DNA from 2 places in the Streptomyces sp. NPDC050549 genome. Region 2 is predicted to be linked to the other one. Evidence: riboswitches for the same ligand, from Rfam matches in the RefSeq annotation. Region 2 holds a riboswitch; the other holds the start of a gene.

The links. Region 2 has a riboswitch for cyclic di-AMP ahead of AB0I51_RS16680 (M23 family metallopeptidase). Riboswitches for the same ligand answer to the same signal wherever they lie in the genome.
Region 1: it holds a riboswitch for cyclic di-AMP, as region 2 does, so the genes downstream of both, AB0I51_RS45670 (M23 family metallopeptidase) here and AB0I51_RS16680 (M23 family metallopeptidase) in region 2, are expected to answer to the same signal.

The regions. Positions count from the first base shown of each region.
Region 1 is NZ_JBFAJD010000067.1:8,120-12,722, reverse strand. It holds gene AB0I51_RS45675 (GntR family transcriptional regulator) at 74-769, opposite strand; gene AB0I51_RS45670 (M23 family metallopeptidase) at 957-1,712, opposite strand; cyclic di-AMP (ydaO/yuaA leader) riboswitch at 1,726-1,889, opposite strand; gene AB0I51_RS45665 (pitrilysin family protein) at 2,090-3,478, opposite strand; gene AB0I51_RS45660 (pitrilysin family protein) at 3,475-4,603, opposite strand, start outside.
Region 2 is NZ_JBFAJD010000010.1:20,964-25,566, forward strand. It holds partial or broken gene AB0I51_RS16675 (aldo/keto reductase) at 1-727, opposite strand, end outside; gene AB0I51_RS16680 (M23 family metallopeptidase) at 793-1,800, opposite strand; cyclic di-AMP (ydaO/yuaA leader) riboswitch at 1,812-1,969, opposite strand; gene AB0I51_RS16685 (PP2C family protein-serine/threonine phosphatase) at 2,122-3,279, opposite strand; tRNA gene AB0I51_RS16690 (tRNA-Met) at 3,409-3,482, opposite strand; gene AB0I51_RS16695 (alginate lyase family protein) at 3,535-4,603, opposite strand, start outside.

The DNA of each region.
Region 1 (4,603 bases), on a different contig from region 2:
CTTCGCAATTCCATTTGCGGGCAGCAGAAATAATCCCCCGCGAATTACGCTCTCTTTGTATACGGCGCCCGTGTTAATGCCGGAGACCCGACATGTTTACGGGAGGTTGCGAAGTCCTCACACGGTCCGTGCCGTTCGCGCCGCCGGGAAAGCGCAGCCGGTGCGCGGTGCCCGCGCGCTCGGTGTGCAGGGCGGTGATCGCCCGCGCGCGCTCGGCGTCGCCGCGCGCCACTGCGTCCACGATCGCCCCGTGCTCCGCCCAGGACTCCACGGGGTTGGCCGGCGCGTCCACCACGTACATCCAGGCGATCTTGTGCCGCAGCTGGGTCAGCATCGAGGTCAGGGCGGGGCTTCCGGAGGCCTGGGCCAGCGTCTCGTGGAACCAGCTGCCCAAGGAGCGCAGATCCTCGCTGTTGCCCCTCCTGGCGCGCTCCTGGCCCAGCCTGACGAGGCCGCGGAGCACCTTGAGGTGGGCCTCGGTGCGCCGCTGGGCGGCCCGCGAGGCGCCGAGCGGCTCCAGCAGCATCCGCATCTCCAGCAGGTCGGCGGCCTCCTGCTCGGTCGGTTCCGCGACGCACGCGCCCGCGTGCCGCCGGGTCACCACGAACCCCTCCGCCTCCAGCGTGCGCAGGGCCTCCCGCACGGGGACGCGCGAGACGCCGTACCGGCGCGCGAGGAGTTCCTCCGTGAGCCGGCCGCCGCGCTCGTAGACACCGGCGACGATGTCGTCCCGGATCGCCGTGCATACCGAGTGCGCCGGAATACGCATGTCCGACCTCCGCCTTAATCCCCGTGAAACGTCGACGATTGACGTGTGTTCCGTGACTCTATTGCAATCAGCGGGAATTTCCGATGGCGGACCGGAATCCATGGATATTTTTTGGACAGAAGGGGTCCGGAAACGCCGAAAGCCCCGGCCTGCGGGCCGGGGCTCCGGGAAGTGCGGTAGTACCTCGTCAGACGTTGACGCCGTGCTTGCGGAGGTAGGCGACGGGGTCGACGTCGGAGCCGTACTCGGCGGTCGTGCGGGCCTCGAAGTGGAGGTGCGGTCCGGTGACGTTGCCGGTGGCCCCGGAGAGACCGATCTGCTGGCCCGGGGTGACCTTCTGGCCGACGGAGACACCGATGGACGACAGGTGGCCGTACATGGTGTACATGCCGTCGGCCATCCTGATCACGACTTCGTTGCCGTACGAGCCGCCCCAGCCGGCCTCGACGACGGTTCCGGAGCCCACCGCGTGGACGCTGGTACCGGTCGAGGCGTGGAAGTCGATGCCCGTGTGGGCGCCGGAGGACCACAGGGAGCCGCCGGTCTTGTAACCGGTGGACACATAGGAGTTGGCGACCGGCGCGACGAAGGTGTTGAGCCTCTTGCGCTCGGCCTCGCGGGCGGCGCGCGCCTGGGCCTCACGGGCCGCCTCGGCCTGGGCGGCGGCCTTGGCGCGGGCGGTCTCCTCGGCGAGCGTCTCGGCGGCGGCCTGCCTCTGGGCGACGGCCTGGGCGTCGATCTTCTCGGCCACGGAGTCGCCGATGGCGACGACGGGCGTGAGGCCGGTCTGTTCGGGGGCGGGCTCCGCGGCGAACGCCGGGGCGGCGGCCAGGGTGCCTACGACGCCGGAGGTGGCGAGAGCCGCGACACTCGCGGCGCGAACGGTGGTGCGGTGGGTCCGGCTCGGGCGACGGTGCTTCCCGGTGGCGCGGGTGAACGCCATGAAGTGGCTGGTCCTTTCCTTCCTTCTCGCCTACCGGGTTAGCTGACGGGTTCGGAGCAGGAAGGTCTCCTACGGACTCCCCCGCCACGCGCGCGGGCGTCCGATTCACCCCAGGGACTCATGTGGGTCCCCGGCTCCCCTGGCTCGCGCCGTACGGGGACTCGGCGATGACTGTCCGGTGCCGCGAGTGCGGCGCGGTGCCTGACGGACAGCCGGACCGACGCTAAGGGGGGCCACTTTCAATCCCCAAACGGATCACGGGTTTTGTTGCGCATGCCACAGGGCAGACGGGCAACCTCTCCCCCAATTCGGACAATAGGGAGCCCTGGTGACGCTTCAGTCACCAGGGCTCCCCCACGCGCGTGCCGCTACTGCGTCTACTCCGCCGGAACGACGGTCACTTCGCCGATGCCGAGGGCCTCGACGGGCTCCTTGATCTGCTCCGCGTCGCCGACGAGGATCGTCACCAGACGGTCCACCGGGAAGGCGTTGACGACCGCCGCGGTGGCCTCCACGGTGCCGGTCGCGGCGAGCTGCTGGTACAGCGTCGCCTGGTAGTCGTCGGGCAGGTGCTGCTCGACCTGGTCGGCCAGCGTGCTCGCCACGGCGGCGGCGGTCTCGTACTTGAGCGGCGCCACCCCGACGAGGTTCTGCACGGCGATGTCCCGCTCGGCGTCGGTGAGTCCGCCCTCGGCGAGCTTGCGCAGCACCGTCCACAGGTCGTCCAGGGCCGGACCCGTGTTCGGGGTGTCCACGGAGCCGCTGATGGCGAGCATCGACGCGCCCGTGCCGTCCGGTGCCGAGCGCAGCACCTGGCCGAACGCCCGCACACCGTAGGTGTAGCCCTTCTCCTCGCGCAGGACGCGGTCCAGGCGGGAGGTGAGGGTGCCGCCGAGGCAGTACGTGCCGAGCACCTGGGCCGGCCACACGCGGTCGTGCCGGTCGGCTCCGACGCGGCCGATGAGCAGCTGCGTCTGGACGGCGCCGGGCCGGTGCACGATCACGACCCGCCCGGTGTCGTCGGCGGTCACCGGCGGCACGGGGCGCGGCTGGCCGGCGGGGCCGGTCCATGAGCCAAGGGTGTCGGCCAGCAGCGCGTCCAGGTCGATGCCGGTGAGGTCACCGACGACCACGACGGTGGCGGTCGCGGGGCGGACATGCCGGTCGTAGAAGGCGCGTACGGCCCCGGAGTCGATCTTCTGGACGGTCTCCTCGGTCCCCTGGCGCGGGCGCGACATGCGCGCGCTCGCCGGGAACAGCTCCTTGGCGAGCTCCTTGGCCGCGCGGCGGGACGGGTTGGCCGTCTCGTGCGGGATCTCGTCGAGGCGGTTGCGGACCAGCCGCTCGACCTCGCTGTCGGCGAAGGCGGGCGCCCTGAGGGCGTCCGACAGCAGGCCGAGACCCTTGGCCAGGCGCGAGGCCGGGACCTCCAGGCTCAGCCGGATGCCGGGGTGGTCGGCGTGCGCGTCGAGGGTGGCGCCGGAGCGCTCCAGCTCGGCGGCGAACTCCTCGGCGGAGTGCTTGTCGGTGCCCTCGGAGAAGGCACGTGCGGTGATCGTGGCGACACCGTCCAGACCGGCCGGTTCGGCCTCCAGGGGCGCGTCGAGGAGCACCTCGACGGCGACGACCTGCTGGCCGGGGCGGTGGCAGCGCAGCACGGTCAGGCCGTTGCCGAGCGTCGCGCGCTCGGGCGCCGGGAAGGCCCACGGCCTGGCCTCGCCCGCCTGGGGCTGCGGGTGGAATTCCATCGTGGCGAGCTCGGTCACTTGGCCGCCTCCTCGTTCTCGTCGCCGGCCTCGGCCGCTGCTGCTTCGTCGTCGGCATCCTCGTCCGCGATCGGCTCGTAGACGAGCACCGCGCGGTTGTCGGGCCGCAGGCGCGCCTTGGCGACCTCCTGGACCTCCTCCGCCGTCACGTCCAGGACGCGCTGTACGGCGGTCAGGGCGAGCTGCGGGTCACCGAACAGGACGGCGTACCGGCACAGTTCGTCCGCGCGGCCCGCGACCGTGCCCAGCCGGTCCAGCCACTCGCGCTCCAACTGGGCCTGGGCGCGCTCCATTTCCTCGGCCGTGGGGCCCTCCGCGGCGAACCGGGCGAGCTCCTCGTCGATGGCGGCCTCGATGACGGGCACCTCGACGTCCCCGGACGTCTTGACGTCCAGCCACCCCAGGGAGGGTGCTCCGGCCAGCCGCAGCAGACCGAAGCCGGCGGCGACGGCCGTACGGTCGCGTCGTACGAGGCGGTTGTAGAGGAGCGAGGACTCGCCGCCGCCGAGGATGGTGAGGGCGAGGTCGGCCGCGTCGGACGCGCGCGTGCCGTCCTCCGGGAGCCGGTAGGCGCACATCAGGGCGCGGGCCGGGACCTCCTCCTCGACGATCTCGCGCAGTTCGCCGCCCATCGTGTCGGGCAGTGAGCCGTCACGGGGTGTGGGCTTGCCGTCGTGCGCAGCGATGGACCCGAAGTACTTCTCGATCCAGGCGAGCGTCTGCTCGGGGTCGATGTCGCCGACCACGGACAGCACGGCGTTGTTGGGCGCGTAGTAGGTGCGGAAGAACGCGCGCGCGTCCTCCAGGGTGGCCGCGTCCAGGTCCGCCATCGAGCCGATGGGCGTGTGGTGGTAGGGGTGGCCCTCCGGGTAGGCGAGGGCGGTCAGCTTCTCGAAGGCCGTCCCGTAGGGCACGTTGTCGTAGCGCTGGCGGCGCTCGTTCTTGACGACGTCCCGCTGGTTCTCCATCGACTCGTCGTCCAGAGCGGCGAGCAGGGAGCCCATGCGGTCGGCCTCCAGCCAGAGGGCGAGCTCCAACTGGTGGGTGGGCATGGTCTCGAAGTAGTTGGTGCGTTCGAAACTGGTGGTGCCGTTGAGCGAACCGCCCGCGCCCTGCACCAGTTCG
Region 2 (4,603 bases):
GGGCTGTCCACGGCCGTACCGGGCCGGTACCTGCCGGTGAGGAAGCCGGCCGCGAGGGCGAAGTAGGGGAGGGCCGCCGGGCCGTTGCGCTCGGCCATGTCGCGCAGTTCGCCCTCATAGGTGTCGCGGGACACGAGGTTGCAGTGCGGCTGGATCGCGACATGGCGGGCCAGGCCCTCGCGGTCGGAGAAGTCGAGGGAGGCCTGGAGGCGCTCGGGCGTGATGTCGGAGGCGGCGATGTACCGCACCTTGCCGGCCTTCACCAGCTCGTCCAGCGCGCCGACGATCTCCTCGACCGGCACCTCGACCTTGTCGAAGTGGGTGTAAGTAGAGGTCGATGTGGTCGGTGTCCAGGCGGCGCAGGGAGGCGTCTGCGGCGGCCTTGATGTTCGCGGCGGGCAGTCCCGGGAAGTCGGGATGCCGGCTGACCTTGGTGGCGATGACGACGTCGGAGCGGTTGCCGCGGGCCTTGGTCCTCCCCCAGTCTCGACTTCGCTCGACCGGGGGACCCCCATCCGATGACGGTCTCGGACTCGCCGCCCTGGTTGCCCGGGGCGAACGCCGAGTAGGAGTCGGCGGTGTCGACGAAGTCGCCGCCCGCGGCGGCGTACGAGTCGAGCACGGCGAAGGAGGTCGCCTCGTCGGCGGTCCAGCCGAACACGTTGCCGCCGAGGTTCAGCGGAAAGATCTCCAGGTCGGACCGGCCCGGCTTGCGAAGGGAAGTCAGGCCCTACGCCAACAGCCGGACCGGAACCGGATATTCCAGCGGATGCCCCGGGGGTATCCGGGGTCTTACGGGTTGAGGCCCTTGCTGCGCAGCCAGGGCGCCGGGTCGCTGGCGGTGGCCGCGCCGTTGAGGTGGACCTCAAGGTGGAGGTGGGGTCCGGTCACGTTGCCGGTGGCGCCCACGCGGCCGATGACCTCGCCGGTGGAGACCTTCTGACCGACGCTGACGTTGATCGAGGACTGGTGGCAGAACCAGAGCTCGGTGCCGTCGTCGAGGGTGAGGATCGTGCGGTAGCCGTAGGCCCCGGCCCAGCCCGCCTCGGTGACCGTGCCGCTGTGGATGGCCTTGATCAGCGTGCCGGTGGGGGCGGCGAAGTCGAGTCCGGTGTGGTAGCCGGAGGACCACATGGAGCCGGCCTGGCCGAAGGTGCCGGTGATCGTGTACGAGCCGACCGGCAGCGTGTACTGCTTGGCGAGCGCGGCGAGCTTCGCGGTCTCGGCCTTCTTCTTGGCGGCGGCCTCCGCGGCCTTCTTCGCGTCGGCGGCCTTCTGCGCGGCGGCCTGCTCGGCCTTCGCGGCGGCGGCGTCGACCTGCTTGGCGACGGCGGCCTCGGCGGCGGCCTGGGACTTGCCGTCGACCTGGAGCTGCTGGAGCTCGGCCTGTTCCATGATCCGGTTGCGCAGCAGTTCGCCCGCGTCCGAGGTGCCCTTGGCGGTCTCGGTGGTGGTCACGCCGATGCTGCTGAGCGCGGTCGCGGAGCCCTTGGGAGTGCTGGAGGAGTCGTCCAGCAGATGGCCCACGGAGGGCAGGTCGGGCATGGAGATCGAGACGGGCGGCTTGCCGGTGTTGGCGCTGGCCATCCCGCCGGCGCTCACGGCGGCTATGACACCGACGCCCAGGACGGTGGAGCTGCGGGCGAATCCCCCGCCACCACGCTGCTTGGCGACACGGTGCTTGCCGCGGTTGGGAAGGACGGACTCCGCGCTGGGGTTCCACTCCTCCCAGGGGCCCTCGTCGGGGCGGAAACCGCCGTAGACGAACGGGGCTTCTGGGGCAGCCTGGTTGGACGCCACGTGGGCGTGCTCCTTTCCTTCCTTCTCGCCTACCGGGTTAGCTGACGGGTTCGGAGCAGGAAGGTCTCCTACGCGCGTCAACCTGCCGTGTTCCCACGGCTGTTGACGAGCGATTCACCCCAAGGTGGTGGTTCCCCGGTTCCCTTGCGGAATTCGGCGCGTGCGCACGGAGCTGTCTCTTGTGACGGCTGGGACGACCGTGCTGCGTTATCGAACGTTAATAGACACGGGCGCCCGTTTCCAAGCCCGTTCGCTTGATCATTAACCTTTCCTTGCTGGACGAAGAGCCCATGACCGGCGAAAAACGGGTGAGTTGACCGGTCATGGACGGCGTACGGCGATCATCGCCATGTCGTCCGTCATCCCGCCCCCGGCATAGCGGCGCACCTCCTTGGCGAGGATGCCGAGCAGCGCCTCGGGGCTGCGGAAGGTCCGCCCGGCCAGCCGCTCCCGGGGGTCGTAGAACACGCCGTGGCAGTCGCGGGCCTCGGACAGGCCGTCGGTGTACAGGAGCAGCGTGGCGCCGCCGGGGAACGCGAACTCCTCGGCCCGGTCGGGCCAGAACCCCAACTCGCCCATCCCCAGGGGCAGTGCGGGCTCCTTGACGAGCAGGGTGTCCACGGCGCCGTCCGGGTACAGGAGCAGTGGCGGCGGGTGGCCCCGGTCGACGATCCGTAGGACGCCGTCGCCGTGCGGGAGTTCGGCGAGGACGGCCGTGGTGAACCCCTCGAAGGCGTCGAGCCCGTCCCGCCGGGTGCCCTCCCGCGCCAGCGCCCGCTCCAGCCGCTGCGCGACCGCCTCCAGGGTGGTCTCCTGCTCGGCGGCCTCCCGGAACGCGCCGATCACCACGGCCACGGCCGCGACCGCGCCCATGCCCTTCCCGCGTACGTCGCCCACGACCAGCCGTACGCCGTACGGGGTGTCCTGCACCGCGTACAGGTCGCCGCCGATGAACGCGCCCTCCTGCGCCGCCTCGTAGCGCGCGGCGATCTCGAACCCGCCGATCCGCTCGGCCGGTTCGGGCAGTACGGCGCGCTGGGCGGCCTCTGCGATCTCGCGCACGGAGGCGAGCTGTTCGCTGCTGCGGCGGACGAGGGTGTTGATGAGGACGGCCAGGACGGCGACCGTGGCCACGGTGGCCACCTCGGTGACCGCGTCGATGCGCAGGACGATGCCGAGTCTGACGTGGACGACGAGAACGAGGGCGAGCGAGGCCAGACCGGTGAGGACGGTGTCGCGCCGGGAGTAGAGCGGGGCGGCGACGAGCGGGGCGGCGGTGAAGAACGGGGCCGCCGTGAAGTCCTGCGGGGTGAGGTAGTCGTAGCAGGCCCCGACGATCAGCAGCAGCGCGGGCAGCCGGCGGACGAGGGCCAGGACGCGGGCGGTCCGCCGTCCCTCGTCGGGGCCGAGGCCGGGGTCGGGCACGGGATCGCCGGGCAGACGCCCGCCGGCTCGCACATACGGACCCTCCTCCTCCACGTGTCCAGTCTTTCCTGGCCGGGGGCGGGCGGCGAGCGGGGTGGGCCGACCGGGGCGGGAAAAAGCCAAGGGCCGGAGAAACACCAAGGGCCGGAATCCATGTTCTGGATTCCGGCCCTTGGCCTTGAGTAGCGGGGACAGGATTTGAACCTGCGACCTCTGGGTTATGAGCCCAGCGAGCTACCGAGCTGCTCCACCCCGCGCCGTTGTGTTCCCAACTATACGCCATCCGCGGGGTCCGATGTCACACACGTTTCAGTCGGCGGGGTTATCGGCGTGCGTGAGGGTCTCCCAGGAGACGAAGAGGTCGTCGCTGCCGGCCGGCCGGGTGGTCTCGGCGAGCTTGTGCGCGGCGGGCACCTTCATGCCGAGCCGGTTCTCCAGGTGGTTGAGCGGAACCTCCAGGTCAGGGCCCATGTTCCGGTCGACCCTGCCGCCGCACAGCCAGGCCGGCGCGGCCTCGCCCAGCTGGTAGCGGGCGTGGAAGTCGAGGGCGGCGGAGAGCCGGTCCTTGACGTCCCTGTAGAGGTCGACGCCCTGGTGCCAGGCGGTCTCGGCGATGTGCCCCGTGGCGGCGAGGGAGTACCCGACGTGCTTGAAGTTGCGGCAGGTCTCCTGGGCGATGCCGTCCTTGAAGGTGGTCTGCTTGAACCAGTACGTCGTGAGCTTCTGCGGGGTGGTGACGGTGGAGCGGGCCGGGGTGAGCGGCACCTTGCCGTCCTTCTCCAGGTAGAAGTAGGCGGGCACGCGGTCGCGGAAGCGGGCGACGGCCGCGTCGAAGGCCTTGTGGTCGTCGAGGAAGACGGCGATACCGATCGCGGCGTCGGTCATCGCGAGGTCCCAGTTGCCGTTGTAGTCCGGCAGGTCCTTCGTCACCTCGGGCTGGTAGGCGGTGCGCAGCATGGTCGCGAACCGCTGGACCCGGTCCGCCGGCCATCCGGCTCCCGGCGCGTACCGCACGATCTCCGCCGCCCGCGCCCAGGTCGACCCGGCCCACGCGGTCTGCAGCCCGGCGTCCTCGGAGGTGTGCTCCCTCATCTTCGCCGACCAGTCGTCCATGATCTCCCGCGCCTTGAGCGCGTGCTGCTGCTTCCCGGTGATGCTGAACAGCAGGGCCTGCGTGTACGCGGCGATCGCGTCCTCGCGCTCCTCGACACACCCGTGCGCGGCCTTGCCGTTCCAGGGGCAGTCGACGTCGGCGTAGGGCTTCGCCGTGTACTTGTAGGACCCGTACTTGCTGTCCCGCATCCCGAAGTACGCCTTCAGCCAGGGCTGCTTCCCGGCCGCCACGTTCTTCCGTACGGCGTCCAGCTGCGCCCTGCTG